2 regions of the Streptomyces sp. CA-288835 genome follow, and region 2 is predicted to be linked to the other one. Evidence: riboswitches for the same ligand, from Rfam matches in the RefSeq annotation. Region 2 holds a riboswitch; the other holds the start of a gene.

Region 1 (14,969 bases), 5.6 Mb from region 2:
GAGGATGGCGTCGGGGACGGCCTTGCGTACAGCGTCGACCAGGTCGTCCCGCAGCGCGCCAATCTCCCGTGCGAACCACTCGCGCTGCTCGGCCGCGGTTCGCCCGGCGACCGCGAACGCGGCGACGGCGGGCACGTCCAGCGTCCCGGAGCGGACGTGACGCTCCTGGCCACCACCGTGCAGGACGGGCACGGGACTGTACTCGCGGCCGAGGAGCAGAGCGCCGATGCCGTACGGGCCGCCGATCTTGTGGCCCGAGACCGTCATCGCGGCGAGTCCGGAGTCGGCGAAGTCGACGGGGACCTGGCCGAAGGCCTGGACGGCGTCGGCATGCAGGGGGATGTCGAACTCGGCGGCGACATCGGCCAGTTCGCGGACCGGCAGCACCGTGCCGATCTCGTTGTTCGCCCACATGATCGTGGCGAGGGCCACATCGTCGGGGTTACGGGCGATGGCCTCGCGCAGGGCTTCGGGGTGGACGCGGCCGTACGGATCGACCGGGAGGTACTCGACCGTGGCGCCCTCGTGTTCGCCGAGCCAGTGCACGGCGTCAAGGACGGCGTGGTGCTCGACAGGGCTGGCCAGGACCCGGGTACGGGCCGGGTCGGCGTCGCGGCGGGACCAGTACAGGCCCTTGACCGCGAGGTTGTCGGCCTCGGTGCCGCCGGAGGTGAAGACCACCTCGCTGGGACGTGCGCCGAGGGCTGCCGCCAGGGTTTCGCGGGCTTCCTCGACGGTTCGCCGCGCGCGGCGGCCGGCCGCGTGCAGGGACGAGGCGTTGCCGGTGACGCTCAGCTGCGCGGTCATTGCCTCGACCGCCTCCGGGAGCATCGGGGTGGTCGCGGCGTGGTCGAGGTATGCCATGGTGGCCCAATTCTAGAGCCCGCTGTTCCCTGGCTCCGCCGGGCCGGTCCGTCAGCCGCCGAGGCTCCACGACAAGGTGTTGTCCACCGACATGAAGGCCGCCAGGACCAGGAGGTCGGCGATGCCGAGGCCCAGGCCCAGGTAGGCGCGGCCGGGGCGGGTGGTGTTGCGGTAGAGGGCCACGGATGCCAGGACTATGGCGATGGGGCCCAGGAAGATGTTGAAGACCAGAAGGCCCACGAGTCCCAGGATGAAGGACGCCACGGCCATGCCATCGGCGTCGCGACGGACGGCGTTACGGCGCTGGGGCGCGGCGGTGGTCAGTTGCATGGGTCTGCTCCCAACAAGCGTAGGGACGTGGTCAATTGGTGTTCTCGCGACGGCGCGAGTGACGCTCGCGGACCGCGAAGACGGCCAGCCAGGCGCCGATGACCGCAGCGGCGACCAGAGTGAAGGGGAGCGGCGCGTGGGCCACGGTGCCCAGGACGACGCCCAGCAGCAGAAGTGCCGCGACGAGGAACAGCATGGGATGCCTCCCGTGGTCGTGGGGTCGTATGCGTTGCTGGATGAAGACCACTGTTCGGTGAACGCTTGTAGTTACAGCTGTTCACTGACTAGCGAGTCTAGCCCGTCCATGACTTTCCAAATCACAGAGAACAGTTGTTAACTGCATGGCATGAGTCACACCCTCGGCGTCCGTCAGGCCCAGAAGCAGAAGACGAGACAGGCGTTCCTGGACGCCGCGCTGACTCTGCTGGAGGAGCAGAGCCTCAGCAGTCTGGGGTTGCGCGAGGTCACCAGGGCCGTGGGCGTCGCCCCGACCGCCTTCTACCGGCACTTCCCCTCGACGGCCGATCTCGGGGTGGCCCTGGTCGAGGAGGCGCTGGGCAGCCTGCACACGATGATCGCCGGCACGGTGTCAGCGGCCGGCGACGGCGACGAACGTATCGAGCGCGCCGTCGAGCTGATCGCCCGTCACGTACGCGAGTACCCAGCCCACATCCGCTTTATCGCCCGCGAACGGAATGGCGGGGTCCAGAAAGTCCGGGCCGCGATCGCAGAGCAACTCGCCCGCTTCACCGAGGAGGTGAGGACCGCACTGGCCGAGCACCCGGAGTCGGCAGGCTGGAGCGACGACGACCTGCTGATGCTCGCAGGCCTGTACGTCGACCAGATGCTGATGACCGCGTCCAACCTCCTGGACGCGTCCCCCGAGGAGCAGGACCAGGTCCTCCGGGTGGCGACCCGCCGCATGCGCCTGATCGCGGTCGGCCGCCGACACTGGTTGGGGTGACATCCCCTCAGCAGGACGCACACGAAGGGCGCGTACGAAGCTGCCGTACGCGCCCTTTCGCCGCCCTGCGTTCAACAGGCCTGCGTGCAACAGGCCTACCTGCAATAGGTCAGAGCCTGACCCGCGCAAGCTGTCGCGACTGCGCCACCAGCCGGTCCGCGCTGTCCCAGACTTCGGCGTCCTCCTCCAGGAAACCGCCGGCGAGGTTGCGCGTCGTGATCGAGACCCGCAGCGGACCCAGCGCCGGACGGCAGCGGATGTGCACGGTCAGCTCGACGGTCGGAACCCAGCCGGACAGGCCCAGTTCGAAGGCGGTCGGCGGCAGCGCGTCGACCGCGAGAAGCAGCGAGAAGGGGTCGGCGTCCCGGCCGTCGGCGAGCCCGAACCAGGCCCGCATCTCCCCCTTGCCGGACGGCGAACCAAGAGCCCAGCCCAGCGTGGAGGGGTCGAGCTTGAGCATCAGCCGGTCGGTGATGGCGGAGCTGCCGGGGACGGGAGCGGGCGAGTCGGCGGGCCCGAAGCACTGGTCCAGCGGCGGAATCGCAGGCGGCTTCGCCGAGGTGCGTACGTCGTCGGGGAGCGCGTCCAGGTCACCATAGGAGGCGAGGACTCGGATCCGCTCGACTTCCCGGCCGGCGTCGTCGTACTGGAAGAGGGAGGCCTGACCCGTCGACAGGGTGCGGCCGGTGCGTACGACATCCGTGCGGACGACCGCCGGACCCGGTTCGGACGCGGTCAGGTAGTGCGCGGAGATGCTGAACGGGTCGCCGTGCGGCAGGGCGTCCGCGAGGGCGCGGCCCAGAACGGCCAGCAGGTAACCGCCGTTGACGGCGTTGATGATCGTCCATCCGGCGGACAGGTCGATGTCGTAGACGCCGGGTGCGCGGCGCGCGACCGCGGTGTCGCGGTCGAACTCGCTGTCGCCGATCGCTGCCTGTACGAGAGCTGCTTCTGACATGCCTGAACGGTACAACAACTAACTACTAAGCAGTAGCTTTTGAGATTTCAGCCACGTGACATCTCCCCGCGCACACAGAAAACGGGAGAGCGCGCACGCGCTCTCCCGTTTTCTGTCATGCCGCGGAAGCTACTCCTTGGAGGCCCCGGAATCCTTGGCGGTACCGGAGTCCTTAGCGGTACCGGAGTCCTTGGCGGTACCGGAATCCCCGGGCTCCTCGCCCGACGTCTCCCCCACCTGCGCCGCGACCGCAGCCGACGTCTCCGCCGACTCCGCGAGCACCTCGTCGGCCACCAGCGCCGCCGCTTCCTTCGCGGCGGTCAGCAGAACGGTGTCCTGCGGGGCCTGATCCTCGAAGTTCTCCGGGTGGTGGCAGGCCACCTGCTGACCGGGCTTCAGCTCGAGGAGCGGCGGCTCCTTGGTCGTGCAGATCTCCGTGGCCTTCCAGCACCGGGTGTGGAAGCGGCAGCCGCTCGGCGGCGAGATCGGCGAGGGCACATCGCCCTTGAGCAGGATGCGCTCGCTCTTGGCGGCCCGGCGCCGGGGGTCAGGGATGGGCACGGCCGACATCAGCGCCTTGGTGTACGGGTGCATCGGCGCCTTGTAGAGCGAGTCGCGGTCCGCGAGCTCCACGATCTTGCCGAGGTACATCACCGCGATACGGTCCGAGACATGGCGTACGACGGACAGGTCGTGCGCGATGATCACGTACGTCAGGCCCAGCTCCTGCTGGAGGTCGTCCAGCAGGTTCACGACCTGCGCCTGGATGGACACGTCCAGGGCGGAGACCGGCTCGTCCGCCACGACCAGCTTCGGGTTGAGCGCGAGCGCGCGGGCGATGCCGATGCGCTGGCGCTGGCCGCCGGAGAACTCGTGCGGATAGCGGTTGTAGTGCTCGGGGTTGAGGCCGACCACCGACAGCAGCCGCTGGACCTCCTTCTTGATGCCGCCCTCGGGCGTGACGCCCTGGAGCTTGAAGGGGGCCCCGACGATGGTGCCGATCGTGTGGCGCGGGTTCAGCGACGAGTACGGGTCCTGGAAGATCATCTGGACGTCACGGCGCATCGGGCGCATACCGCCGACCCCGAGGTGCGTGATGTCCCTGCCCTCGAACTCCACGGTGCCCGCGGTCGGTTCGAGCAGCCGGGTGATCAGCCGGCCCATCGTCGACTTGCCGCAGCCCGATTCGCCGACGACGCCGAGCGTTTCGCCGGACTTGACCTCGAAGTCGATGCCGTCGACCGCCCGCACCGCGCCGACCTGCCGCTGGAGCAGGCCCTTGCGGATCGGGAAGTGCTTCTGGAGCCCGGTCACCTTCAGCAGGGTCTCGCCGGGGGCGGCGTCCTTGGTGAGGGTCGTCCCCGCGGCCGGCTTCGGGCCCGCGCCGTCGCTCTGTGCGGATGTGGTCACTGCCGCGTCCTCGGGTTTCTCACTCACAGCTTGGGCGCAATCTCTTCGGTCCAGATACGCTCCCGCTGCTCCTGCGTCATATGGCAGGCGGCCCAGTGCTTGCTGCCGACCTCGGTCAGCTCGGGGCGGACCGTGCGGGTGACGTTGTCCTTGGGGACGTCCGCGTACGGGCAGCGCGGGTTGAAGGCGCAGCCCGACGGGATGTTGATCAGCGAGGGCGGTGAGCCCTTGACCGGGATGAGCCGCTCCTGCTGTTCGCGGTCGAGGCGCGGCATCGAGCCCAGCAGGCCCCAGGTGTAGGGGTGCCGGGGCTCGTAGAAGACCTTCTCGGCCGGGCCGCGCTCGACGCAGCGCCCGCCGTACATCACCAGGAGGTCGTCGGAGAGCTCGGCGACGACGCCCAGGTCGTGGGTGATGATGATGACCGCGGAGCCGAACTCCTTCTGCAGATCCCGGATGAGGTCGAGGATCTGCGCCTGGACGGTCACGTCCAGGGCGGTCGTCGGCTCGTCCGCGATGAGCAGCTCGGGGTTGTTGACCAGCGACATCGCGATCATCGCGCGCTGGCGCATACCGCCGGAGAACTCGTGCGGGTAGCCGTCGACGCGCTTGTCCGGCTGCGGGATGCCCACGCGGTCGAGCATCTCGATCGCGCGCCGCCGCGCGGTCTTCTTGTCGACGTCGTTGTGGATGCGGTACGCCTCCACGATCTGGTGACCGATCGTGTAGTACGGGTGCAGCGCCGACAGCGGGTCCTGGAAGATCATCGCCATCTCGCGGCCACGCAGTTTGCGTACGTGGTCGGGGTCGGCGGTGAGCAGTTCCGTGCCGTCCAGCCAGATCTCGCCGGAGATCTGCGCCTTGCGCTTGCCGTACTGGCCGGTGGTGTGCAGGCCCATGATGCCGAGCGAGGTCACCGACTTGCCGGAGCCGGACTCGCCCACGATGCCGAGGGTCTTGCCCTTCTCCAGCGAGAAGCTCAGCCCGTCGACGGACTTGACCAGTCCGTCGTCGGTCGGGAAGTGCACCTTCAGGTCGCGGACTTCGAGGAAGGCGGTCGGGGCGGGCGAGTCCTTCACGGGCTCGCCCAGCGCCGACCCGCTCTTGCTGAGTTCGGTCATGCGAGCCTCACTCGGGGGTCGATCACGGCGTACAGGATGTCCACGACGAGGTTGGCGACGATCACCGCGAGCGAGGTGATCAGCGTGACGCCCAGGATCACCGGGAGGTCCTTGTCGCTGATCGCCTTGAGCACGGCGGCGCCGAGGCCCGGCAGGCTGAACGTGGTCTCGGTCAGGATCGCGCCGCCGATCAGGGCGCCGAGGTCCATGCCGAGCATGGTCAGGATCGGCGTCATGGTGGAGCGCATGGCGTGCTTGCCTATGACGACCGGCTCGCGCAGGCCCTTGGCCCGGGCGGTACGGATGTAGTCCTCGCCCATGATCTCCAGCATCGTCGCTCTGGTGATACGGGCGTACATCGCCGCATAGAGGAAGGCGAGAGTGATCCAGGGCAGGATCATGCCGCCCAGCCAGCCGCCGAAGCTCTCCTCGATCGGGACGTATTGGGCGTCGAGCCAGCCGAGTCCGTAGCTGAAGATCGCCAGCGACAGCAGGCCGGTGAAGTAGATGGGGAGCGAGACGCCGGCTAGGGCGACGACCATCGCGCCGCGGTCCCACAGGGAGCCGCGCTTGAGCGCGGAGAGCACGCCCGCCGCGACACCGAACAGCAGCCACAGAACGGCGGCACCGAGCGCGAGGGCCAGCGTGACCGGGAAGCGGTCGGTGAGCACCGGCCAGATGGCCTGCTCGTTCTTGAAGGAGTAGCCGAAGCACGGCGCCGCGCATTCCGTTACGTCGCCGCCAGCCGCGTAGGTGCGACCCGCGAAGAGGCCTTTGAAGAACTCCCAGACCTGCACAAGGATCGGATCGGCGAGGCCGAGCTTCTGGCGCACGTCCTCGATGGCCTGCGGGTCGGCCTGCTTGCCCACGAACATCGTGGCCGGGTCCACACCCGCCCACCTGGGGACGAGGAAGAAGATGCAGAAGACCACCAGAATGATGACCACCAGCATCACTGCGGCGGCGAAGAGCCGCCTGAAGAGGTATGCGAGCACTGCTCTCGGCCCGGCGGCGGACCGTGGGCCACCGGAGGTCTTCCGGTGGCCCACGGGTTACGCCGCGCCGGCCTTCACCTGCCTTTCGTGCCGTATGGCGGGTGCGCCGGTCGGAATTACTTCTTGAGGCCCAGGTTCACGAAGTCGTACATACCGCTGTAGCCGTCGGTCGTGTACACGTTCGCCAGGTCGCTGGAGCGCCAGTTGATGAACTTCTCGAAGACGAAGGGCAGGTAGTAACCGCCCTCCATCACCTTGTGGTTGATCTCCGTGGCGATGGTTTCCTTCTTCGCGTCGTCGAGCTCCTTGACGTACTGGTCGAAGAGTCCGTCGATGGTCTTGTCCTCGATCATCGCGAAGTTGTTGTTACCGCTCTCCAGGATGTACTTGCTGTGCCACAGCGGCAGACCGTAGCCCTGGACGGACGGGAAGTCCGGGCCCCAGCCCATGATGATGATGCCGTAGCCCTTCTTCTTCACGTTCTCAGGGCTGCCGATGATGCCGGTGGTCTGCGCACCGTCGAACTGGTCGATCTCGGCGGTGATGCCGACCTTCTTCAGCGACGCCTGCAGCGACTCGGCGGTGGCCACCTCGACCGGCTTGTTGTTGCGGACCGCGATGGTGGTCTTGAAGCCGTTGGGCTGACCGCAGGCCTTCAGCTCTTCCTTGGCCTTGGCGGCGTTGCCCTTCTTGTTCTTACCGGCCATCTCGAACGGGTCGTACTTCTGGCCCTCGGAGCCCGGCACGGACGGCGGCAGCATGTTGGTGCCGATGTCGCCACCGGCGACCGGGCCACCGCGCGCGGTCTGCAGCGACTCGTGGTCGGCGCCGTAGATCACGGCGTTGCGGCAGTGGATGTTGTCGAACGGCTTGACCGTCTGCGGGAAGACCGCGTACCGGATGTAGCCGGAGACCGGGTTGTCCAGGTTGCCCTTGTGCTCCTTCAGGGCGGTGGTGCGGCCCTGCGGGGACATACCGGTCTGGTTGACGTCCAGGTGGTAGTCGCCGTTGATCAGACGCTGGTCCATGTCATTGGCGTTGGTGAACAGCGTCAGCGAGATCTTGTCCGGGTACGCCTTGCGGACCGGGTCCGAGGCCTGCTTCCAGTTCTCGTTGCGGACCAGGACCAGCTTCTTGTTCGGCGTGTACGACTGGAACTTGTACGGGCCGGACGAGAACGGCTTCAGACCGTACTTCGACTTGGTGTCCTTGTCCTGGCGGACCGGGGACGCCGAGGTCAGCGCGAGCATCTCCTCGAAGTCGGAGTTCGCCGCGGGCAGGTTGAAGACGATGGTCTTGTCGTCGGGCGTCTCGATCGCCTTCAGACCCAGCTTGTCCGGGGACGTGTCCTTGTACGGGCCCTTGTACTCGCCCTTCGGGTCGAGGACGTCCCTCAGGTAGACCGGACCGCCGGACAGCACGTCCTGCGCCCACACACGCTCGATGCCGTACTTGATGTCCTTGGAGGTGATCGGCTTGCCGTCCTCCCAGGTGATCCCGTCACGCAGCGTGTACGTGTACGTCTTGCCGTCGTTGGTGATCTTCGCCGTGCTGGTGGCGAGGTCCGGGGTGACCTCGGCGCCCTTGGCACCGGGCTCCGTCTTGTTGGTCACCAGCTGACGGCTGTAGTAGCGGGAGAAGTTCCACATGAAGCCGTAGTAGCCGCGCGTGGTGTCCCACGAGTCGGCGTCCTGGACGCCGGCGAACTTCAGCTCGCCGCCCTTCGCGGCCTCGGAAGCCTGGGCGACCTTGTTGTTCGCGGCGTCGAAGCCGGCCGCGCCGCCTTCCCCGCCGTCGTCGGTGCCGCCGCCGCCGCACGCCGCCGTGGCCAGCAGCGCAGCGGCCAAGGCTGCGGCGGCCACGGCCTTTTTACGCCGCCCTTTGGTGCGTTGGGTAATCACTCGGATCCTCCGTGTGTGTAGCGGCCCGCCGACAGATGACGGGCCCTGGGGGTACGGCAGTTCAGCGGGAACCCTTCGGATCCAGCGCGTCGCGCACGCCGTCGCCGAATAGGTTGAAGGCAAGGACGGTGATGAAGATCGCCAGACCCGGGATCACCATGTACATGGGGTCCGAGTCGTAGTAGTCGATCGCGCTCGAGAGCATCTGGCCCCAGGAGGCGGTGGGCGGCTTGACGCCCACGCCCAGGAAGCTGAGCGCCGCTTCGGTGAGGATGTTGGTCGGGATCATCATCGTCGTGTACACGATGATGGGCGCGACGAGGTTGGGCAGCAGTTCCTTGAACAGGATGTACACCCGCCCGGCGCCGAGACTGCGGGCGGCCTCGACGTACTCGCGCTCACGCAGCGAGAGCGTCTGGCCGCGCACCACGCGTCCGACATAGGGCCAGCCGAAGAAGCCGATCACCAGGATCATCACGAAGATGCGCACGCCCGTGCCGGTGAGGCCCAGCATCTGATTCGGCATCACCGAGACCAGCGCGATGATGAAGAGCAGCTGAGGGAACGCCAGCAGACCGTCCATCACACGGCTGATGATCGCGTCCAGCCAGCCGCCGAAGTAGCCGGCGAGCACACCCAGGATCGTGCCGAGCACCACCGCGACGAGGGCGGACAGGAAGCCGACCAGGAGCGAGATCCGGGCGCCGTAGACGATCCGGGCGAACACGTCGCGCCCGTTGACCGGTTCGACGCCGAAGGGGTGGTCCGCGCTGATGCCGCCCCAGGAGCCCTTGGGGGTCGAGAAGAGAGGGTCGATCAGGTCCTCGTGGTGCGTCTCGGGGTCCTGCCCGACCAGGTTGGTGATCACCGGTGCGAGCAGTGCGATCGCGATCAGTACGAGCACGACGACGCCGCCCGTCAGGGCCAGCTTGTCGCGCTTGAGGCGCTCCCAGGCGATCCGGCCGAGGGAACGCCCCTGTACGGCTTTGCCCTCGGCGGAGCCGGCGAGCACCGCCTCCTCGGCAGCACTCGGGGCCGCTTCCGCGGTCGGCTCGTGCAATGGTGCCGTCATCGTGGCAGCGACCCCTCTCAACCGGCTGTAGCCGGCCCCCACATGCCGCTTGTAAGCGGCGTGATCAGTCCGTCGTACACAGGGGCGAACACCCCCGAAGCCGGAGTCTTCAACGGTTCAGCGATCTGTTGCCAGACCTGGCGGTGAATGGATGCCTAAACGTGATGCTGTCTGGGACTTTCCGTTATCCGAACGGTATGCAACGGGGTGCGGACGCGGGACAGTTGATACTCAAGAGTCACACGCCGCGTTTACCCGCGTAGATCGGGACAATAAACCCGAACCGGATGCGAAGTCGAATCGAGGTCGAACAGAAGCCGAACGGAGCAGGTCCGGCGGGGTGAGCCCGCGTCAGCCGGGATCAGCCGGGGGCCGGGCAGAGTCCGACGGAGCGTCAGTACGAGGGTGGCAGTACGAGCCCGGCAGGACCAGAGGGCCTGAACAAGAGGTCAGTAAGAATCCGGGTAGCCGTAGCCGCCCGCCACCGGTGCCTGTGCGGGGGCCGCGTGGGCCTCGCGGTCGTAGAACGGGCGCGTCATGGCCCGCATCCACATGGCCACCGGGTCGTACTCGTCGGACATCGCGACGGTCGACACCGGCAGCCCTTCCGGTACGGCGCTGATCGACTGCTGCATCATCGCCCGCACCGAGTCCACGGCGGGCGGACTCGTGTCGTACACATCGAGGCCGATGGCCAGATACGGCGCCCCGAGCGCGGGCTGCACCCAGGCGCGGCGCAGCGAGCGCACGGCGGCGGTGCGATGCGCGTTCTGCGCGAGGAGGGCGTAGAACTGCGGGAGTTCGATGCTCGGCTCGGCCATCCGGAGCGGGCCTGCGGGCTGCCGCTCCATCCCGGTGGCGATACGGCGCAGGTCGAGCCAGGGGACGCCGACGCCGCCGCCGGGGGCGTGCGGATTCAGCCACAGGCCGTAGTGATCGGGGTAGAGGGTGCGGGCCACATCGAGGCCGTCGACGACTTCGTACGAACGGTTCCAGCCGCTGGCCGAGAGCTCCTGGGCGGAGGTGACACAGGGCGCGTAGCTGAAGCCCTCCACCTCCATGTTTCCGTACTGGGCGTCCGGTGAGCCGGCCTGGCCGTGCCAGAGCAGCATCCAGATCTGGCCACCGCCGGGGGTCGCGAGCGCCCGCAGGAGCGCCTCGTAGGCGTCGTAACGCCCGGGCGTGACCTGGCGCAGCATGTGCTCGACCTGCCCGGCCGCGATGCCGCTGGCGCTCACCTGTACCGCCCCTTCGTGAAGTTGACTCGGATATGAAACCAGCTTATGCGCTGCGCTGGCTGAACCGTTGTGAGCTGGCCTCCGCTGTAAGTGCCGATTTGAGCTCGGGGCTCCTTGTTGATTGCGGGCTGCGGGTCCGTTGTGGCTTGTCGCGCAGTTCCCCGCGCCCCTAGCGGGCGCCCCCGACGGGGCGCCCGCTATAGCGGGGCTTGGTAGAAGGGGCGGACCCGTTCTCGTAGCCACGTGGTTACTGGGTCTACTGCTGCTTCCAGGAAGACCAGGTTTACCGGCCAGGGGGATGGGGCTCGGGTTAGGGCTCTGCCCAGGGCGTCCAGGGGGCGGGCTCGGGCTTCCGGGTCCCAGGAGGTCAGTTCTACGCCTATGAACAGGACCGGGTCCGCTGTTTCGATGGCTGCCAGGCAGCGGCGGGCCGTTCTTACGGTGCCGGTGGCTTCGAACTCGGTCGCTGCGGCGTTGAGGAAGTCCACCGGGTCGTGCTGCCAGTCGGGCTCGTACAGGCGGACTCGGCCGCCGCCTGCGGGACCGTCCAGTTCGGTGCGGCCGGCTCGGCACAGTTCGGCAACGGCGGGCGGAGGGAGCGGGACGCCGACCGTGCCTTCCGGGTTCACCGCGATGCCCACCTGCGGCGGCAGTCCGCGTGCGAACTCGACGGCGGGCGCGATCGTGTACGACATGTGGTCGCCGGCGATCTGCCGGAGCTGCTGTTCCGAGCTGAAGACCGGGACGTACGCCTGTCCGTCGAGCTCCATCGCGGGCAGGTCCAGCGGACCGCTGTGCGGGCCACCGCCGTTCGGCAGGGGCACCCAGAGGAAGCTCCGGCCGAGGACCTCCACGATCCGCGCCCCAGCCGACGCCCCCGCCGGGGCGCCCAGGGACGCGGCGAGCACCTCCTCCAACTCGTTGCCGGGCCAGCCGACATGGGGATGAGGGTGCGCCTGTGCGGGGAAGTCCATCTGCCTCTACCACCTGCTCGAAAACCACTGCTGGCACAGCAACCGCTGCGCCGGAAAACCCTAGCGCCCACCAGAGCGACTGCCCGAGCTCCGGTTCGTTACCGCGCCCCTAAGGAGGCCGCAGGCCTCTTAGGGGCGCGGGGCTGTGACATTTGCGGCTCCGCCGCGATGGGGGTCCCCCCGCTCGAGCGGAGTCGAGAGTGGGGGAGCGACCAGCCACAACGCACCCGCAGCGGAGAACCGCCTCACCCAGCGGAGCGCCCGTCACCGAAGTCGATCCGCCGCAGCACATCCGCCGCCGACCGGTCGATGAGGACCGCCGAACCGCAGCCCTCCGGCAGGTCGCCCTTCTCCACGGAGCGCAACAGCCGCGCGACCGCGGCGCGGTGCCGGGCGAAGGCGTACCGGGAGACGCCGCGGCCGCGCTCGCGCTGGCCGTCCAGGGCCGTGTCCGGCGGGACGTCGAGGAGCAGCAGATGCAGCGTGCCGCCGCGGCGGCGGGCCTCGCGGGCGATCCAGTTGCGTACCCAGGCCTGGGTGCCGCAGTCGTGCACGACGACGCCCTCGCCGGAGCGCAGGGCGCGGCGCAGGCCCGCGTAGTGCGCGGCACGCACGAGAGGGCGGTAGACCGCGTACGGCAAAAACCGGGACAGGCGCTGGTCCCAGCGGTCGCGGGTGTCCTGCGAGTCGATGCGTACGCCCGTCACGGCGCGGCGCATCAGGGTCGACTTGCCGCTGCCCGGCAGGCCCGTGACGACGACGAGATCAGCCGCGCCGAAGCGCAGGCCGTGCGGACTGCGTCCCGCCCGCTCCCGTAGATCACGGACGACGGGCGCCGGGAACGGGCCGCACGCCTCCCTGGCCGGGGCAGCCGGGACAGCGGGCTGCTTGGGCAGTGCGACGGCGGCACCGGTCGCGTAAGCCGTGGTCCTGTTCACGCTGTTCGTCCTCCCCATCGGGTCGGGAGACCCATCCCCGTCGAGTGTAAAGAGAAGGTAATGCGCGCAGCCTTCCGTTTTCGTTCTTGCCCTGCCACAGGCCCGTCACAGATCACTGTGAACGCCTGTGGGCCCGCTGTGAATGACCCCCCTGCCGTGCCGCACCGATGCGTGCGATGATGTGCGCGCCAACTGCATACCGGCCGTTTGAATCCGCGCGGGAGAGTTCCGGGTACGTGTACACGAAGGTGTACGGGTGTCCGGGCGCCGAAGGAGCAAGTCCCTCCCTTGAATCTCTCAGGCCCCGTTACCGCGCGGGCGAGGCACATCTGAAAAGCGGGTCGTCTCCTGGTAGTCAGGGCGGCGGCTCCACCCACGGTGCAAGCCACTGACCGTACAGGTCATGGCGAACCTCTCAGGTTCCGATGACAGATGGGGAGGAACGACCTCGCCGTCATGCCTTGGGAGCCCGTCCGATGAGCAGCACCATTCCACGCCGCACAGCCCTCGATGCCCTGCATCGTTCGCTCGGCGCCACGATGACCGACTTCGCCGGCTGGGACATGCCGCTGCGGTACGGCTCCGAGCGCGACGAGCACCTGGCCGTCCGTACGAAGGCCGGTCTCTTCGACCTCTCCCACATGGGCGAGATCACCGTCACCGGACCGGAGGCCGCCGCGCTGCTCGACTACGCGCTGGTCGGGAACCTCGGCAGCGTCAAGGTCGGCCGCGCCCGCTACACCATGATCTGCCGCGAGGACGGCGGCATCCTCGACGACCTGATCGTGTACCGGCTCGGAGAGACCGAGTACATGGTGGTGGCCAACGCCTCCAACTCCCAGGTGGTCCTTGACGCCCTGACCGAGCGCGCCGCTGCTCGTGGGGGTTTCGACGCCGTCGTACGCGACGACCGTGACGCGTACGCGCTGCTCGCGATCCAAGGCCCCGAGTCCCCCACCATCCTCAAGTCGCTCACCGACGCCGATCTGGACGGCCTGAAGTACTACGCGGGTCTGCCCGGCACGGTCGCCGGCGTCCCGGCCCTGATCGCGCGGACCGGCTACACGGGCGAGGACGGCTTCGAGCTGTTCGTCGCCCCGGCCGACGCGGAGAAGTTGTGGCAGGCGCTGACCGAGGCGGGATCCTCGGCGGGCCTCATCCCCTGCGGCCTGTCCTGCCGGGACACGCTGCGCCTGGAGGCGGGCATGCCGCTGTACGGGCATGAGCTGTCGACCTCGCTCACCCCCTTCGACGCGGGGCTTGGGCGGGTCGTGAAGTTCGAGAAGGAGGGCGACTTCGTGGGGCGCGAGGCGCTCGCCGAGGCCGCCGAGCGCGCTGAGAAGAACCCGCCGCGCGTCCTCGTCGGCCTGGTCGCCGAGGGCCGCCGCGTCCCGCGCGCCGGGTACGCGGTCGTCGCCGACGGCAAGGTCGTCGGCGAGGTCACCTCCGGTGCGCCCTCGCCGACCCTCGGTAAGCCGATCGCGATGGCGTACGTCGACGCCGCGCACTCCGCGCCCGGCATGCCGGGTGTCGGCGTGGACATCAGGGGCAGTCACGAGCCGTACGAGGTCGTGGCGTTGCCGTTCTACAAGCGCCAGAAGTAGTCCCGCCCGCGGTTCGGCGGCACGCCGACGTGGCGTACGTTCCCGTGTGCCGTCTCGTATCCGCGTGTCGTGTCTCGTGTCGTATCCGCGGTCCCGTCACGCACGACAACCCGTTCATCACCCTTCCCCCGCGTACAGGAGAATTCAGGCCATGAGCATCCCCCAGCAGCTGCGCTACAGCAAGGAGCACGAGTGGCTGTCGGTCGCCGAGGACGGCGTCTCGACGGTCGGCATCACCGAGTACGCGGCGAACGCGCTCGGCGACGTCGTGTACGTACAGCTCCCCGAGGTCGGCGACACGGTGACCGCGGGCGAGACCTGCGGTGAGCTGGAGTCGACGAAGTCGGTCAGCGATCTGTACTCGCCGGTCACCGGTGAGGTCACCGAGATCAACCAGGACGTCGTGGACGACCCGGCGCTGGTGAACACGGCCCCGTTCGAGGGGGGTTGGCTGTTCAAGGTACGGATCGCCGAGGAGCCGAAGGACCTGCTCTCCGCGGCCGAGTACACCGAATTCTCCGGCTCCGACTCCGCCTCCTGAAGGACTCCTGACTGATGTCGCTTCTGAACCAGCCCCTGCACGAACTCGACCCGGACGTC
Region 2 (14,969 bases):
GCTGGAATTCGGCATTACGATCGTCGACGAAGAAGGCAAAGTCGAGCGCTTCCTGGAGAAGCCGACCTGGGGCCAGGTTTTCTCGGACACCGTGAATACGGGCATCTATGTGATGGAGCCCGAAGTCTTCGACTATGTCGAGGCTGATGTTCCCGTCGACTGGTCCGGCGATGTCTTCCCGCAGTTGATGAAGGAGGGCAAGCCGATCTACGGCTATATCGCCGAGGGATACTGGGAGGACGTCGGTACGCACGAGAGTTATGTGAAGGCACAGGCCGATGTCCTGGAGGGCAAGGTCGATGTCGAGCTCGACGGTTTCGAGATCTCGCCCGGCGTGTGGGTGGCGGAGGGCGCCGAGGTGCATCCCGACGCAGTGCTGCGGGGGCCGCTGTACATCGGGGACTACGCCAAGGTCGAGGCCGACGTCGAAATCCGTGAGCACACCGTCGTCGGCTCGAACGTCGTGGTGAAGAGCGGAGCCTTTCTGCACAAGGCCGTTCTGCACGACAACGTGTACATCGGCCAGCACAGCAATCTGCGCGGCTGTGTCGTCGGAAAGAACACCGACATCATGCGTGCCGCGCGTATCGAGGACGGCGCCGTCATCGGTGACGAGTGCCTCGTCGGCGAAGAATCGATCGTGCAGGGGAACGTACGCGTCTACCCGTTCAAGACCATCGAGGCCGGCGCCTTCGTCAATACGTCGGTCATTTGGGAGTCCCGCGGTCAGGCACATCTCTTCGGTGCCCGCGGGGTCTCCGGGATTCTCAACGTGGAGATCACTCCGGAACTCGCCGTGCGACTCGCGGGGGCCTACGCGACGACGCTCAAGAAGGGCTCCACGGTCACCACGGCCCGCGATCACTCCAGGGGTGCTCGTGCGCTGAAGCGGGCGGTCATTTCGGCACTTCAGGCCAGCGCCATCGACGTACGGGACCTGGAGAACGTACCGCTGCCGGTGGCGCGGCAGCAGACCGCGCGGGGCAGTGCCGGCGGGATCATGATCCGGACGACGCCTGGGGTTCCGGACTCGGTCGACATCATGTTCTTCGACGGGCGTGGGGCGGATCTGTCGCAGGCGAGTCAGCGCAAGCTGGACCGGGTTTTTGCGCGGCAGGAGTACCGGCGTGCGTTCCCGGGCGAGATCGGGGACTTGCATTTTCCGGCCAGCGTCTTCGACTCGTACACCGGATCCTTGCTCCGGAATGTCGACACCACTGGGATTGCTGAATCCGGGCTGAAGGTGGTCGTGGATGCCTCGAACGGGAGCGCCGGACTGGTGCTGCCGAGTCTGTTGGGCAAGCTCGGTGTGGACTCGTTGACCATCAATCCAGGTCTCGACGAGTCAAGGCCGACCGAGACAGCGGATGCGCGCAGGTCGGGGCTGGTGCGGCTCGGGGAGATCGTGGCCTCGGCGCGGGCCGCGTTCGGGGTGCGGTTCGACCCGGTCGGTGAGCGGCTCTCGCTCGTCGACGAGAAGGGGCGGATCGTCGAGGACGACCGGGCGCTGCTGGTGATGCTCGACCTGGTTGCCGCCGAGCGGCGCAGTGGGCGGGTGGCACTGCCGGTGACCACCACAAGGATTGCCGAGCAGGTCGCCGCGTACCACGGGACTCAGGTCGACTGGACGACGACCTCGCCGGATGATCTGACACGGGTCGGGCGCGACGACTCGACGATCTTCGGGGGCGATGGGCGCGGCGGGTTCATCGTGCCGGAGTTCAGCAGCGTCTTCGACGGTACGGCGGCCTTCGTACGGCTCATCGGTCTGGTGGCGCGCACGCAGCTCACTCTCAGCCAGATCGACGCGCGGATTCCGCGGGCGCACGTACTCAAGCGCGATCTGGCGACTCCCTGGGCCGTCAAGGGCCTGGTGATGCGCCGGGTCGTGGAGGCCGCCGGGGATCGCTTTGTCGATACAACTGACGGCGTACGGGTCGTGGAGACCGACGGGCGTTGGGTGATGGTGCTGCCCGACCCTGCGGAAGCAGCCACGCATCTGTGGGCCGAGGGACCCGACGACGCGTCCGCCCAGGCCTTGCTCGACGAGTGGTCGTCCGTGGTGGACAGCGCCGGGCGCTGAGCACGCGCGCGTGCCGAACGGCGCCCCCATGGGGCCCGTTCGGCACGTCGACGGGGTCATTCGGAGGTGGCGGTCGCGACGTGCGACGATGTGCGGCATGCCGCAGCACCCCCCCGTTCGGAGCACCCCCACGCGCCCTCCGCGGCCGGACGCCTCCATGTCGCTCCTCACCAACGTCATGGACCACAGCCTGGACGAGGGGTATGCGGAGGCGGCAGCCCGCAAGAAGGCCGAGAATGCCGGCGGCATGCCGAAGACCCTGCGGGCCAAGGTCGGTCTCGCGGTCGGACTGGTACTGGCGGCCCTGGTGGTCACCGTGGGGGCGGCACAGGCGCGGATCGAGGCTCCGGTTGTCGCGAAGGAGCGCGAGGAACTCATCGACCGTATCGACCATGAGAACGCGGTGGCCGACGAGCTCGAGGACGATGTCGACGAACTGCGTGACGACGTGGGCGCTCGGCAGCGTGAGGCGCTGAAGCAGCACGGTGGTGAACGGGGTGAGCTGGTCGGCATCCTGTCGGGAGCAGTCGAAGTGCACGGTCCCGGCGTGAAGCTGGTCGTCGATGACGCGCAGGCAGCCGACCAGAGCGGTGACGGGGACGCGCGTGAGACATCGGGCTTCTCCGACACCGGGCGCGTACGGGATCGCGATCTGCAGCGGGTCGTCAACGGGCTGTGGGCATCGGGTGCCGAAGCCGTCTCGATCAACGGGCAGCGGCTGACGGCGCTGTCCGCGATCAGGGCGGCGGGCGACGCGATACTGGTCGACAACAAGCCGATGGTGCCGCCGTACACGGTGCTTGCGGTGGGCGACGGCAAGGGGCTGAGCAGCGCATTCGAGAGCAGTGCCGACGGGCTGTATCTGGAGGCGCTGCACGAGAGCTACGGGATCCGGACCGCCCTTTCCGTCGAGGACGACGTCCGGCTGCCCGCCGCGCCGAGCGTGATCGTACGAACAGCAGAACCGAGCACAGAGAAGGGCACATCGTGATCGCCGTACTGGGCCTCGTCGTGGGAGTCGTGGCTGGATTGCTGGTCCGTCCCGAAGTTCCGGCGGTGGTCGAGCCGTACCTGCCGATCGCCGTGGTCGCGGCGCTCGACGCCGTGTTCGGCGGGCTGCGCGCGATGCTCGACGGCATCTTCGACGACAAGGTCTTCGTGGTGTCCTTCCTCTCCAACGTCGTGGTGGCCGCGCTGATCGTCTTCCTGGGCGACAAGCTCGGCGTCGGCGCTCAGCTTTCCACGGGCGTCGTGGTCGTCCTCGGCATCCGCATCTTCTCCAACGCCGCGGCGATCCGCCGGCACGTATTCCGGGCGTGAGGCAGATGAGTAACCAGGACGAGACCGACAAGACCACCGAGAAGGCCCCCAAGGCGGCCCTCGAGAACCCACTGCGCAAGAAGCTGCCCGAAGAGGTGCAGTCTGAGGCCCGGGAGACGCCGAACGGCGAGGCCCCTCAGACGTCGAGTCAGGAGCCGGAACGCGAAGCCTCCGAGTCACCGGAGGCCGAGCCGGAGCAGCCCGAGCCTCCACTGTCCGGTCGTCAGCGGCTGGTGAACGGTCTGTGGCCGCCACGTCTCTCGCGTGCGCAGTTCATCGTCGCCCTCCTGCTGTTCGGTCTTGGCTTCGGCCTGGCCGTTCAGGTGGCGTCCAACAGCGACGGCGACGGCGCGCTGCGCGGCGCGCGTCAGGAAGATCTCGTACGCATCCTCGATGAACTGGATGACCGAACTCAGCGTCTGGAAGAGGAGAAGCAGGGTCTCGAAGATCAGCGCACCGAGTTGGAGAACAGCTCGGACCAGGCCGAGGAGGCCCGCAAGCAGACGGTCGAGAAGGAGAAGCAGCTCGGCATACTCGCGGGCACCGTGGCGGCGCAGGGGCCCGGCATCACGCTGACCATCGACGACACGAAGGGGACGGTCGAGGCCGACATGCTGCTCGACGCGATCCAGGAATTGCGCGCGGCCGGATCGGAGGCGATCCAGGTCAATGGCGTACGGGTCGTCGCCAGCACCTACTTGACGGACGCGAGCGGAGGCGGAGTGAGCGTCGACGGGAACAAGATCAGCGCGCCCTATCGTTTCAAGGTCATCGGCAAGCCGCAGGACCTCGAACCGGCACTCAACATCCCCGGCGGAGTGGTGCAGACTCTGGAGAAGGAGCAGGCCACTGTCACGGTGGAACGCTCCAACAAGATCATCGTTGATGCCTTGCGACCGGCGAAGCAGCCTGACTACGCTCGGTCGTCCTCCCAGTGAGGCGGGGGCGCATGCGGGCCGCTCGTCGAGGGCATGACGTTGCGGGGGGTCGACGCACCGAATGGGTGGTGCGTGGTGGAAACTGTCTGGTGGATGCCGACGTTGTGAAGATGTCCGGCTCGACCGGTGTGTGTAATCAGGGTTCGTCCTGCCCCACGGGCGGGTCTGTTTCGGTCAAGGGGAATCGCCCGTGAAGTTGTTTGCGAAGTGGTTTGGCAAGAGCGCGAAAGAGGGCAGCGACAGTGCTACTGCCCGGCATCGCGCGTCGCGCCATGAGGATGCCGAAGGGCAGGGAGACCGCCCGCTGTTCCGAGATCAGCTCGGTGGCCAGGGTGGTGACATTCCCGGTGGTCAGGGCGCGCCGTCTGTTGACCCTGCCCAGTCCGGCCGCATAGGTTTCGGGGAACCGTCAACCTCAAGTGCGGGTGGAGGGTTCTCCCCCGATCCGTACGCGTCCAATGCCCAGGCAGGACAGCCGCGGCAGGAGGATCCGTCCATGTCGGCCCTGGTGTGCACGAGGTGCGGGAATCGCAACGCGGAGAACAGCCGGTTCTGCTCCAACTGTGGCGCGCCCCTGCGGGCCGGAGCGGCAGCCGAGCGCCCCTCGGAGACCACCTCGACGATCTCCATCTCGGGCATCGAATCCTATGACGCCGAGGCCACCGGCCAGACACAGATGCCGATGCTCTCTCCCGAGGCGCAGGCGGCCGTTGACGCGCTGCCGCTGGGCTCGGCGCTCCTGGTGGTGCGCCGTGGCCCCAACTCGGGCAGCCGCTTCCTGCTGGACAGCGACCTGACCACGGCGGGCCGGCACCCGCAGAGCGACATCTTCCTGGACGACGTGACCGTGTCGCGTCGCCATGTGGAGTTCCGTCGGCAGCCGGACGGCACCTTCACCGTGGCGGACGTCGGCAGCCTGAACGGCACGTATGTCAACCGGGAGCGGATCGACTCCGTCTCGCTGTCGAACGGCGACGAGGTACAGATCGGCAAGTACCGGCTGGTCTTCTATGCGAGCCAGCGAGGAATCTGACCCTCCCCCAGAATCCGTCCGGGGGACCCCAGGGAAGGGCCATGCTTCGAACACCGAGCGGCGGTGCCGAGAACGGCGCCGCCGCCTGTGGGCTTATGAGTATCGGCGCGGTGCTGAACGTGCTGCGCGAGGAGTTCCCCGAAGTCACCATCTCCAAGATCCGCTTTTTGGAGTCGGAAGGGCTCATCGAGCCGCAGCGGACCCCGTCGGGATACCGGAAGTTCAGCCCGGAAGACGTCGAGCGCCTGGGCCACGTACTGAGGATGCAGCGGGACCACTATCTGCCCCTGAAGGTGATCCGCGAACATCTGGACGCCATGGAGCGTGGTGAGGCGGTGCAGCTGCCGTCGCTGGGGCGGCAGCGTGACGGGGAGCCTGCCGACGAGCCGGAGGGGCTGACCGCGGCGCGGATCGGGCGGGCCGAGCTGCTGGCCGCCGCCGAGATCGATGAGCAGGAGCTCGACGAGTGGGAGTCGTACGGCCTCATCACGCCGCTGCCGGAAGGGGGTTACGACGCCGAGGCGGTGACCGTGGCTGGCCTTGTCGTGGAACTCGGGCGCTTCGGGATCGAGCCGCGGCATCTGCGCGCCGTGAAGGCCGCCGCCGACCGTGAGGCCGGGCTCGTCGTCCAGGTCGTAGCCCCGCTGCGTCTGCACCGCAATCCGCAGACCAGGGCACATGCGGAGGCGCGCACCAAGGAGCTGGCGGGACTCGCGGTGAAGCTGCACGCCGCGCTGGTGCAGTCCGCGCTCGGCGTACGGCTGCCTTGAACCGGAGGCCTGTGCCGAGGCCGGATCGGCCGCCCGTTCCGTGCTCGACTACCCAAAGATGCCGAGCACGGCCTAGGGTTGCTGTGTGAACGAGCTCGACGTCGTAGGTGTCCGGGTCGAAATGCCCTCCAACCAACCGATCGTGCTCCTGCGTGAAGTGGGAGGCGACCGTTACCTCCCCATCTGGATCGGGCCGGGGGAGGCGACGGCGATCGCCTTCGCACAGCAGGGCATGGCTCCCGCGCGACCGCTGACCCACGACCTGTTCAAGGACGTGCTGGAGGCCGTCGGCCAGGAGCTCACCGAAGTACGCATCACAGACCTACGGGACGGTGTGTTCTACGCGGAGCTGGTGTTCGCCAGCGGGGTCGAGGTCAGCGCCCGGCCGTCCGACGCCATAGCGCTGGCGCTGCGCACCGGAACGCCGATCTACGGCAGCGACGGGGTGCTGGACGACGCGGGGATCGCGATTCCGGACGAGCAGGAGGACGAGGTGGAGAAGTTCCGCGAGTTCCTCGACCAGATCTCGCCCGAGGACTTCGGCACCAACAGCCAGTGATCCGGCCCGGCCCGCACCACCTGGGCCCCGGCTTCGGGACGCATATCCCGTGACCCTCCGGGGCCGCCGGACGACAGGGCGTGCGGGGGTCGCGCCGAGAGCATTCGGCTAGCCTTTCCCCGCGGTGAGGCACGGGAAACCACTCTTAGGGTGATTATCACTCGGCGTGCCGAGTGCGGTGGTCGTTGACGCACCCCCGGTGACTGCCTACCGTCGAGAAGGCAGGTCAAGGGGACGGAGGTCGGCGTGAGAAGCAGCGGCGACGGTACGGCTGGGGGCGCCCCCGGACGCAGTCCGGTGGAGAGCGGCCCGTACCCTCCCCCAAGCTCTCGGCTCGGCCCGGGCAGGGGGTATCCCCAGCAGGGCGGCGTGGCCGATCATGCTCCGCAGCAGCGGCCGGAACCGGTGTCGGGCGATAGCGGGGTGACCTCCGAGGAGATCGGCTACCGCGGTCCCACGGCCTGCGCCGCCGCGGGCATCACCTACCGGCAACTGGACTACTGGGCCCGGACGGGCCTCGTCGAGCCGAGTGTGCGGCCCGCCTACGGGTCGGGGACGCAGCGGCTGTACAGCTTCCGGGACGTCGTCGTCCTGAAGATCGTCAAGCGGTTTCTCGATACGGGTGTGTCGCTGCAGAACATCCGTACCGCCGTCCAGCACTTGCGGGAGCGCGGATTCCGTGACCTCGAGCGCATGACGCTGATGAGCGACGGGGCGACGGTCTACGAGTGCTCCTCGCCCGACGAGGTCCATGCGCTGCTCCAGGGTGGGCAGGGCATCTTCGGGATCGCCGTGGGAGTGGTCTGGCGGGACGTGGAGAGCGCGCTTTCGCAGCTGCACGGGGAGCGCGTCGACACGGGCGAGACGCTCGTCGGGCACCATCCCGCCGATGAACTGGCCAGGCGCCGCAACCGCGCGGTCTGAGCGAGCGGTCCAGAAGGGCCCACATATCGAGGGCCCGGGATCTGCGCACCGAGAGGCGAAGGTTCCTGCGTACGAGGCCATTGTCAGTGGCGTAGGGCAGCATCGGAGATGTGAGAACCGCGCCCACGATCCTGCATCTCGACATGGATGCCTTCTTCGCCTCGGCGGAGCAGGCGGCCAAGCCGAGCCTGCGCGGGAAAGCGGTCATCGTCGGTGGGCTCGGGCCGCGCGGTGTGGTCGCGACCTGCTCGTACGAGGCCCGGGTCTTCGGGGTCCATTCCGCGATGCCCATGGCGCAGGCGCGGCGGCTGGCGCCGAACGCCGCGTATCTGGTGCCCCGTTTCGGGTTCTACCGGGAGATCAGTGAGCAGGTCATGGGGTTGCTGCGGGAGCTGTCGCCGCTGGTGGAGCCGCTGAGTCTGGACGAGGCGTTCGTCGATCTGGAGGCCGGGGGAGCAGCCTGGGACGAGGCTTCGGCGCGGCTGGCGGGGGCGAAGCTGCGCGCGGACATCCGGGCCGTCACCGGGCTGACCGGGTCGGTGGGGCTCGCCGCGTCCAAGATGCTGGCGAAGATCGCCTCCGAGCAGGCCAAGCCGGACGGGCTGGTGGTGATCGATCCGGGGACGGAGCGCGAACTGCTCGCTCCCATGTCGGTGCGCATACTGCCCGGGGTGGGGCCGGCCACCGGGGACCATCTGCGGCGGGCCGGGATCACGACGGTCGGGGAGATCGCCGAGGCAGGTGAGGACGAGGTCATACGGCTCCTCGGGAAGGCCCACGGGACCGGGCTGTACGCCATGGCGCTGGCGCACGACGAGCGGGCCGTGGTGGCCGAGCGGGACACCAAGTCCGTGTCTGTCGAGGACACGTACGACGTGGACATCCATGACCGGGTGCGGGTGCGGATGGAGGTGCAGCGGCTCGCCGACCGGTGTGTGCGGCGGCTGCGTGGCGCGCATCTGTCGGGGCGGACCATCGTGCTCAAGGTGCGGCGGTACGACTTCTCGACGCTGACCCGTTCCGAGACGCTGCGGGGGCCCACGGACGACCCCTCGGTGGTGCGGGAGGCGGCCGCGAGGTTGCTGGAGTCCGTGGACACCACAGGAGGCGTACGGCTGCTGGGAGTCGGGGTCTCGGGGCTTGCCGACTACACGCAGGAGGATCTCTTCGCCCAGGTTCAGGCACAGGAGGAGGCACGGGCACACGAGGGGGAGCCGGAGCATCCGGCGCACGACGAGCCGCAGGAGTCGGCCGGGGAGCAAGAGGCGCCCGCCTTGCGGCGCTGGGCCGCGGGGCATGACGTACGGCATGCGGAGTTCGGGCACGGGTGGGTGCAGGGCAGTGGGATCGGGCGGGTCACGGTGCGGTTCGAGACGCCCGACTCCGAGCCTGGGCGCGTACGCACCTTCCGGGTCGACGATCCGGAGCTGGAGCCTGCGGAACCGCTCCCGCTGGTGCGACGAAGACCCAAGGAGGCCTCGCAAGCGGACTGACCCGCAGCCGTCGAACTGGCCTCCAGTGGAGCGGAGCTTCAGGACTCGTCCGAGCCTGCCAAGTGGCCGAAGTCGCGGTCCGGTGGGGGAGGCGGGGGTGTCACGTCGAGGCCGTAGTGGTGGTAGAGCTGGAGTTCCTGTTCCGGTGAGAGGTGGCGGCCGACGCCGAAGTCGGGGGCGTCCTTGATCAGGGCGCGGTCGAAGGGGATCCGCAGGGCGCCCTCGACCAGTTCGCTGGGCTCCAGGGGCACGAAGGCGTCCCTGCCGAACAGGCCGGTGCGTATGGCCGCCCACTCCGGCGTACCGGTCGCGTCGTCGAGATAGACCTCGTCGACGGTGCCGATCTTGTGGCCGTCGCGGTCGAAGGCCTTGCGGCCGATCAGGTTGCGCGGATCGATGTCGGTCTGCACGGGCCCTCCAGCTGCTCGCAACTCATCCGTCAGGAGTACGCATCCATACGCACTACGAAAGGGCACTTTGCGGCGGGCGGCCACTCGGGGGATGCCCGCTGGTACGCTGTCAACGGCCGCTGACCCCGTGCGGGAGAGTCCTCCAAGGCATCATCGGAGGCGCCGAAGGAGCAAATCCTCCCCGGAATCTCTCAGGCCCACGTACCGCGCGGACGAGGCCACTCTGGAAAGCAGAGCGGGTGTTTGACGGCTTCCGCTCTCACCGACGGTGAAAGCCGGGACGCCGTACGCCGGCGGGCCGGTGAAGCTCTCAGGTTGAGATGACAGAGGGGGAGGCCGTCCGGGCACCCGCTCCGTGGTGCCCTCGAAGGTCGTTTCAGACCAGGAGGCCTCCGTACATGACCGCCCATCGCATTCCGCTTTCCGAGCTCGAACGGGGAATCCCCTTCGAGCAGCGCCACATAGGGCCCGACACCGAGGCCCGGGCCAAGATGCTCGCGCAGGTGGGGTACGGCTCGCTCGAGGAGCTGACGGCCGCCGCGGTGCCGGATGTGATCAAGGACGCCGAGGCGCTCGGGCTGCCGGCCGCGCGTTCCGAGGCCGAGGTTCTCGCCGAGCTGCGCTCCCTCGCGGACCGTAACGAAGTCCTCGACTCGATGATCGGGCTCGGCTACTACGGCACGTTCACGCCGCCGGTGATCCTGCGCAACGTCATGGAGAACCCGGCCTGGTACACCGCGTACACCCCGTACCAGCCGGAGATCTCGCAGGGCCGCCTTGAGGCGCTGCTGAACTTCCAGACCATGGTCGCCGACCTCACGGGCCTGCCGACGTCGGGTGCCTCGCTGCTCGACGAGGGCACCGCCGCCGCCGAGGCCATGGCGCTGTCACGGCGCGTGGGCAAGGTCAAGAACGGCGTCTTCCTCGTCGACGCCGACGCGCTGCCGCAGACCATCGCCGTCATCGAGACGCGCGCCGAGCCGATCGGCGTCGAGGTCGTCGTCGCGGATCTCGCTGAGGGCATTCCTGCCGAGGTCGCCGAGCGCGGTGTGACCGGCGTGCTCATCCAGTACCCGGGCGCCTCCGGTGCCGTACGGGACATCAAGCCCGTCATCGAGCAGGCGCATGACCTGGGCGCGATCGTGACCGTCGCCGCCGATCTGCTGGCGTTGACGCTGCTCACCTCGCCGGGCGAGCTCGGCGCGGACATCGCGGTCGGTACGACGCAGCGCTTCGGCGTGCCAATGGGCTTCGGCGGGCCTCATGCCGGATACATGGCGGTGCGCGAGAAGTTCGCCCGCAACCTGCCGGGCCGTCTCGTCGGGGTCTCACTGGACGCGGACGGCGACACCGCGTACCGGCTGGCCCTGCAGACGCGGGAGCAGCACATCCGCCGGCAGAAGGCGACCAGCAACATCTGTACGGCTCAGGTTCTGCTCGCCGTGATGGCCGGGATGTACGCCGTCTACCACGGCCCGCAGGGCCTCAGGTCGATCGCGCAGCGCACTCACCGGTACGCCACGATCCTCGCCGCCGGTCTGAAGGCGGGCGGAGTCGAGGTCGTCCACGCGGCGTACTTCGACACGCTCACCGTCCGGGTGCCGGGCAGGGCCGCCGAGATCGTCGCGGCGGCGCGCGAGGGCGGGGTCAACCTGCGCCTCGTCGACGCCGACCAGCTGTCCATCGCCTGCGACGAGACCACCACGCGGACCCAGCTGGGCGCCGTCTGGACCGCGTTCGGTGTTGAGGGTGACATCGAGGCCCTGGACGCCTCCGCCGAGGACACGCTGCCCGCCGCGCTGCTGCGCACCGACGAGTACCTCACGCACCCGGTGTTCCACCAGCACCGCTCCGAGACCGCGATGCTGCGCTATCTGCGGCGCCTCGCCGACCGTGACTACGCGCTCGACCGCGGCATGATCCCGCTCGGCTCCTGCACCATGAAGCTCAACGGCACCACTGAGATGGAGCCGGTCACCTGGCCGGAGTTCGGGCAGCTGCACCCCTTCGCGCCCGCCGAGCAGGCGCAGGGCTACCTCACGCTCATCCGTGAGCTGGAGGAGCAGCTCGCCGAGGTCACGGGCTACGACAAGGTGTCGCTCCAGCCCAACGCCGGTTCGCAGGGCGAGCTGGCCGGCCTGCTCGCCGTACGCGGCTACCACCGCGCGAACGGCGACGAGCAGCGCACCGTCTGCCTCATCCCGTCCTCCGCGCACGGCACGAACGCGGCGAGCGCCGTCATGGCCGGCATGAAGGTCGTCGTCGTGGCCACCGCCGACGACGGCGAGATCGACGTCGAGGACCTGCGCGCCAAGATCGAGCAGCACCGCGACGAGCTGGCGGTGCTGATGATCACGTACCCCTCGACGCACGGCGTCTTCGAGGAGCATGTCGCCGACATCTGCGCGCAGGTGCATGACGCGGGCGGCCAGGTGTATGTGGACGGCGCCAACCTGAACGCGCTGGTGGGCCTCGCCAAGCCGGGCCGCTTCGGCGGTGACGTCTCGCACCTCAACCTGCACAAGACGTTCTGCATCCCGCACGGCGGCGGCGGTCCGGGCGTCGGCCCGGTCGGTGTACGCGCGCATCTCGCGCCGTATCTGCCGAATCACCCCCTGCAGCCCGCCGCGGGCCCCGAGACGGGCGTCGGCCCGATCTCGGCCGCTCCCTGGGGTTCCGCTGGGATTCTGCCGATCTCCTGGGCGTACGTACGCCTCATGGGCGGCGAGGGACTCAAGCGGGCCACGCAGGTCGCCGTGCTGAGCGCGAACTACGTGGCCAAGCGGCTGGAACCGCACTACCCCGTGCTCTACACCGGTCCCGGCGGGCTGGTGGCGCACGAGTGCATCATCGATCTGCGGCCGCTGACCAACGCGACCGGCGTGAGCGTCGACGACATCGCCAAGCGACTGATCGACTACGGGTTCCACGCGCCGACCATGTCGTTCCCGGTGGCCGGGACGCTGATGATCGAGCCAACCGAGAGCGAAGATCTGGCCGAACTCGACCGGTTCTGTGAGGCGATGATCGCGATTCGTGCGGAGATCGAGCGGGTCGGCTCGGGGGAGTGGCCGGCGGACGACAACCCGCTGCGGAACGCCCCCCACACGGCGGCCGTGCTCGGCGGCACGTGGGAGCACGCGTACGGCCGCGAGGAGGCCGTCTTCCCGGCCGGAGTGTCGGCCGCGGACAAGTACTGGCCGCCGGTGCGGCGGATCGACCAGGCGTACGGCGACCGGAACCTGGTCTGCTCCTGCCCGCCGCTGGACGCTTACGACGAGTAGGCGAGCAGACGAGTAGACGTGTGATCGGGTGCGGACACGCGTCGGGGCCGGATCCGGGAGCTCCCGGGCCGGCCCCTCGTATGTCCGAACTTTTTGAGCAATATGGCTGAGCAGCGTGCTGGCGTCGCCCGCGGTGGGCCGCGCGGCTCAGGCGGCGGTCATCACCTGCGCGCTGATCACCGGTCGGTGAGGGTCGATGATCCGCCCGTCCGGCAGGAGCTCACCGGTGTCCTCGAAGAGCAGGACGCCGTTGCACAGCAGGCTCCATCCCTGCTCCGGGTGGTGCGCCACGAGGAGCGCTGCTTCCCGGTCGGCGGAGTCGGCTGTCGGACACGGTGGCTTGTGCTGGCACATTGATGGGATCTTTCGCTGGGTAGTCTCGGCAGTGAGATCGGTGATCGTCTTGTTGTCTGTGCTGCGGCTAGACGTGGTGTTCATGGCCGCCCCCCGTTGTCAGTCGGTACGGAACCCAGTGTTGCCCTATAAACGTCAGCCCGCAGGGATTTCGCGGTGACGCTCCTCACAGGTTGAAGACGCACCACTCGTGCGGATGGTTCATTCCAACCGGGCTGCCCGTTCGGGTGGTTCTCAATGGTCGGATAGGTCTAGTCAGAATGGGCCGGGTCTGCGCTGCGTCGCCAGTACATCACTGCGCGCAGCAGTGTGCCCCGCGACCCGAGTGGGGCCGCGGGGCACGGAAGCCGGGTGCGCTCAGGCGGGTGAGCCGAGCAGCGGGGGAGTGGCGGCGGGGGTGAGCCGGTTGGTGAGGACGGGCAGCAGTTCGGCCACGCGGTGTGGGCGATGTGCTGCGATGCCGGGCGGCGCGGGCGCCAGGGGCACCAGGAGATCGGTGGCGGCGGGGTGACCTTCGGCGCCGTCCGCGGTGCAGTCGCCGTGCAGCCAGAGCGTGAGCATGTAGAGCTCGGGTACGGACAGCAGGCGGGCCTGGTACGACTGCGACTGCGTCATGGACTCGGCCTGGCGCAGCGCATGCTCGGTGGCCGCGACGTACGGACCCTCGAAGAAGTGGGAGAAGGCCCAGCCGTCAGGGGTCAGCCTGGTCTCGGCGGCCGCCACGGCGGACCCGCCGCAGCGGATGAGGAAGCGCCACCCGGCGAGACGGGTGGCCGAGGCGCCCTCCGGGGTGATCCGGTCGAGCACGTGGACGGGCAGCGGCAGGTCGGTGGTTGCGGGACCCTGGGCGTTGCGCAGGGACGGGGTGGGCGCCTCGCGGACGGCGGTGGGGGAACCGAGGGCTGTGAGGACGCTACGTACAGCGGGCGCGGGAGCCGGAGGGACATGCAGCGGCATGGTGGGTCGCCTCTCATTCGACAGGCACAGATGGCGCGAGGACGGGGGCGGACGACGCTGTCAGCACTCGTGGGCAGAGGGGCGGGGGTTCCCGGCCTGTGGGATCACCGCGGCGCCTGTCGCGCGGCGTCTGGCGCGTACGCTCGCAATGAGGCTCTGCTATCGCTTTGCGATCGCACACATCAGACGCTGCGCGGTTCACCACTAGGTGAATGGCGTCACTGTGACGACAGGTCCGGCGACCACGAGCGCCGACTCTCTGCCTCGTTCGAGAAGTTTATACGACGCACGTTCTGGCAGTGTTTCGTCTAGCCGTTGCGCAGATTAAGGGCCAGGCACAATTCGGTCGTCGATAAGTGCCTTTCCTCCCGATTCTCCATGGATGCCAGGCGACGACCTCGGGATACCTCACCGAAACGGTCGGCCAAATGTCGTCGGCGTTTTTCACGAGAACGCAACGCGCCGAAGAAGTGGCCATCGCCCGGCTGAAAACCGTGTTCTGCCTCATGCCGCGTGAATGTGCCCGGAGATCCTGCGCTCAGGGTAGCGGCCGACAGGCCTGTCCAGGACGTTATCGATCGCATTGCCTGGGCATCATCCCCCGTGACCCGGGACACCTCAGCGGCCGGTTCGTCGGGCTGCCCAGTCGAGGAGGGACGCTTCGATGGGGGAGAAGGTCGAGGCAGCGTCGTTCGGACTGTCCGATCGGCAGCGCTACCGCGGCAAGCTCCGGCAGTGCCTGACGGGGCTCGAGCGGCTGTTGGCTCAGGAGCGGTTCGACCGCCCGAAGAACCTCATGGGCCTGGAGATCGAGCTCAATCTCGCGGGACCGGACGGTATGCCG

What was found. A riboswitch is a leader RNA that binds a small molecule or an ion and turns the genes downstream of it on or off. The one in region 2 is predicted to bind glycine.
Region 1: linked by a shared signal. The riboswitch ahead of gcvT (glycine cleavage system aminomethyltransferase GcvT) and the one ahead of gcvP (aminomethyl-transferring glycine dehydrogenase) in region 2 are both predicted to bind glycine.

The regions. Positions count from the first base shown of each region.
Region 1 is NZ_JBNJMW010000001.1:3,088,502-3,103,470, forward strand. It holds gene ACQEVY_RS13810 (cysteine desulfurase family protein) at 1-864, opposite strand, end outside; gene ACQEVY_RS13815 (DUF4190 domain-containing protein) at 916-1,194, opposite strand; gene ACQEVY_RS13820 (hypothetical protein) at 1,226-1,390, opposite strand; gene ACQEVY_RS13825 (TetR family transcriptional regulator) at 1,541-2,158, shown strand; gene ACQEVY_RS13830 (thioesterase family protein) at 2,268-3,116, opposite strand; gene ACQEVY_RS13835 (ABC transporter ATP-binding protein) at 3,246-4,526, opposite strand; gene ACQEVY_RS13840 (ABC transporter ATP-binding protein) at 4,550-5,647, opposite strand; gene ACQEVY_RS13845 (ABC transporter permease) at 5,644-6,642, opposite strand; gene ACQEVY_RS13850 (ABC transporter substrate-binding protein) at 6,759-8,543, opposite strand; gene ACQEVY_RS13855 (ABC transporter permease) at 8,605-9,615, opposite strand; gene ACQEVY_RS13860 (enhanced serine sensitivity protein SseB C-terminal domain-containing protein) at 10,065-10,853, opposite strand; gene ACQEVY_RS13865 (enhanced serine sensitivity protein SseB) at 11,051-11,827, opposite strand; gene ACQEVY_RS13870 (AAA family ATPase) at 12,073-12,765, opposite strand; glycine riboswitch at 12,974-13,088, shown strand; glycine riboswitch at 13,089-13,207, shown strand; gene gcvT (glycine cleavage system aminomethyltransferase GcvT) at 13,242-14,369, shown strand; gene gcvH (glycine cleavage system protein GcvH) at 14,521-14,910, shown strand; gene glyA (serine hydroxymethyltransferase) at 14,925-14,969, shown strand, end outside.
Region 2 is NZ_JBNJMW010000001.1:8,734,508-8,749,476, forward strand. It holds gene ACQEVY_RS39405 (mannose-1-phosphate guanyltransferase) at 1-2,083, shown strand, start outside; gene ACQEVY_RS39410 (DUF881 domain-containing protein) at 2,172-3,074, shown strand; gene ACQEVY_RS39415 (small basic family protein) at 3,071-3,403, shown strand; gene ACQEVY_RS39420 (DUF881 domain-containing protein) at 3,409-4,341, shown strand; gene ACQEVY_RS39425 (FHA domain-containing protein) at 4,490-5,374, shown strand; gene ftsR (transcriptional regulator FtsR) at 5,416-6,144, shown strand; gene ACQEVY_RS39435 (bifunctional nuclease family protein) at 6,230-6,703, shown strand; gene ACQEVY_RS39440 (MerR family transcriptional regulator) at 6,950-7,627, shown strand; gene ACQEVY_RS39445 (DNA polymerase IV) at 7,738-9,120, shown strand; gene ACQEVY_RS39450 (PRC-barrel domain-containing protein) at 9,159-9,530, opposite strand; glycine riboswitch at 9,651-9,747, shown strand; gene gcvP (aminomethyl-transferring glycine dehydrogenase) at 9,929-12,814, shown strand; gene ACQEVY_RS39460 (DUF5999 family protein) at 12,962-13,168, opposite strand; gene ACQEVY_RS39465 (hypothetical protein) at 13,526-14,125, opposite strand; gene ACQEVY_RS39470 (glutamate--cysteine ligase) at 14,790-14,969, shown strand, end outside.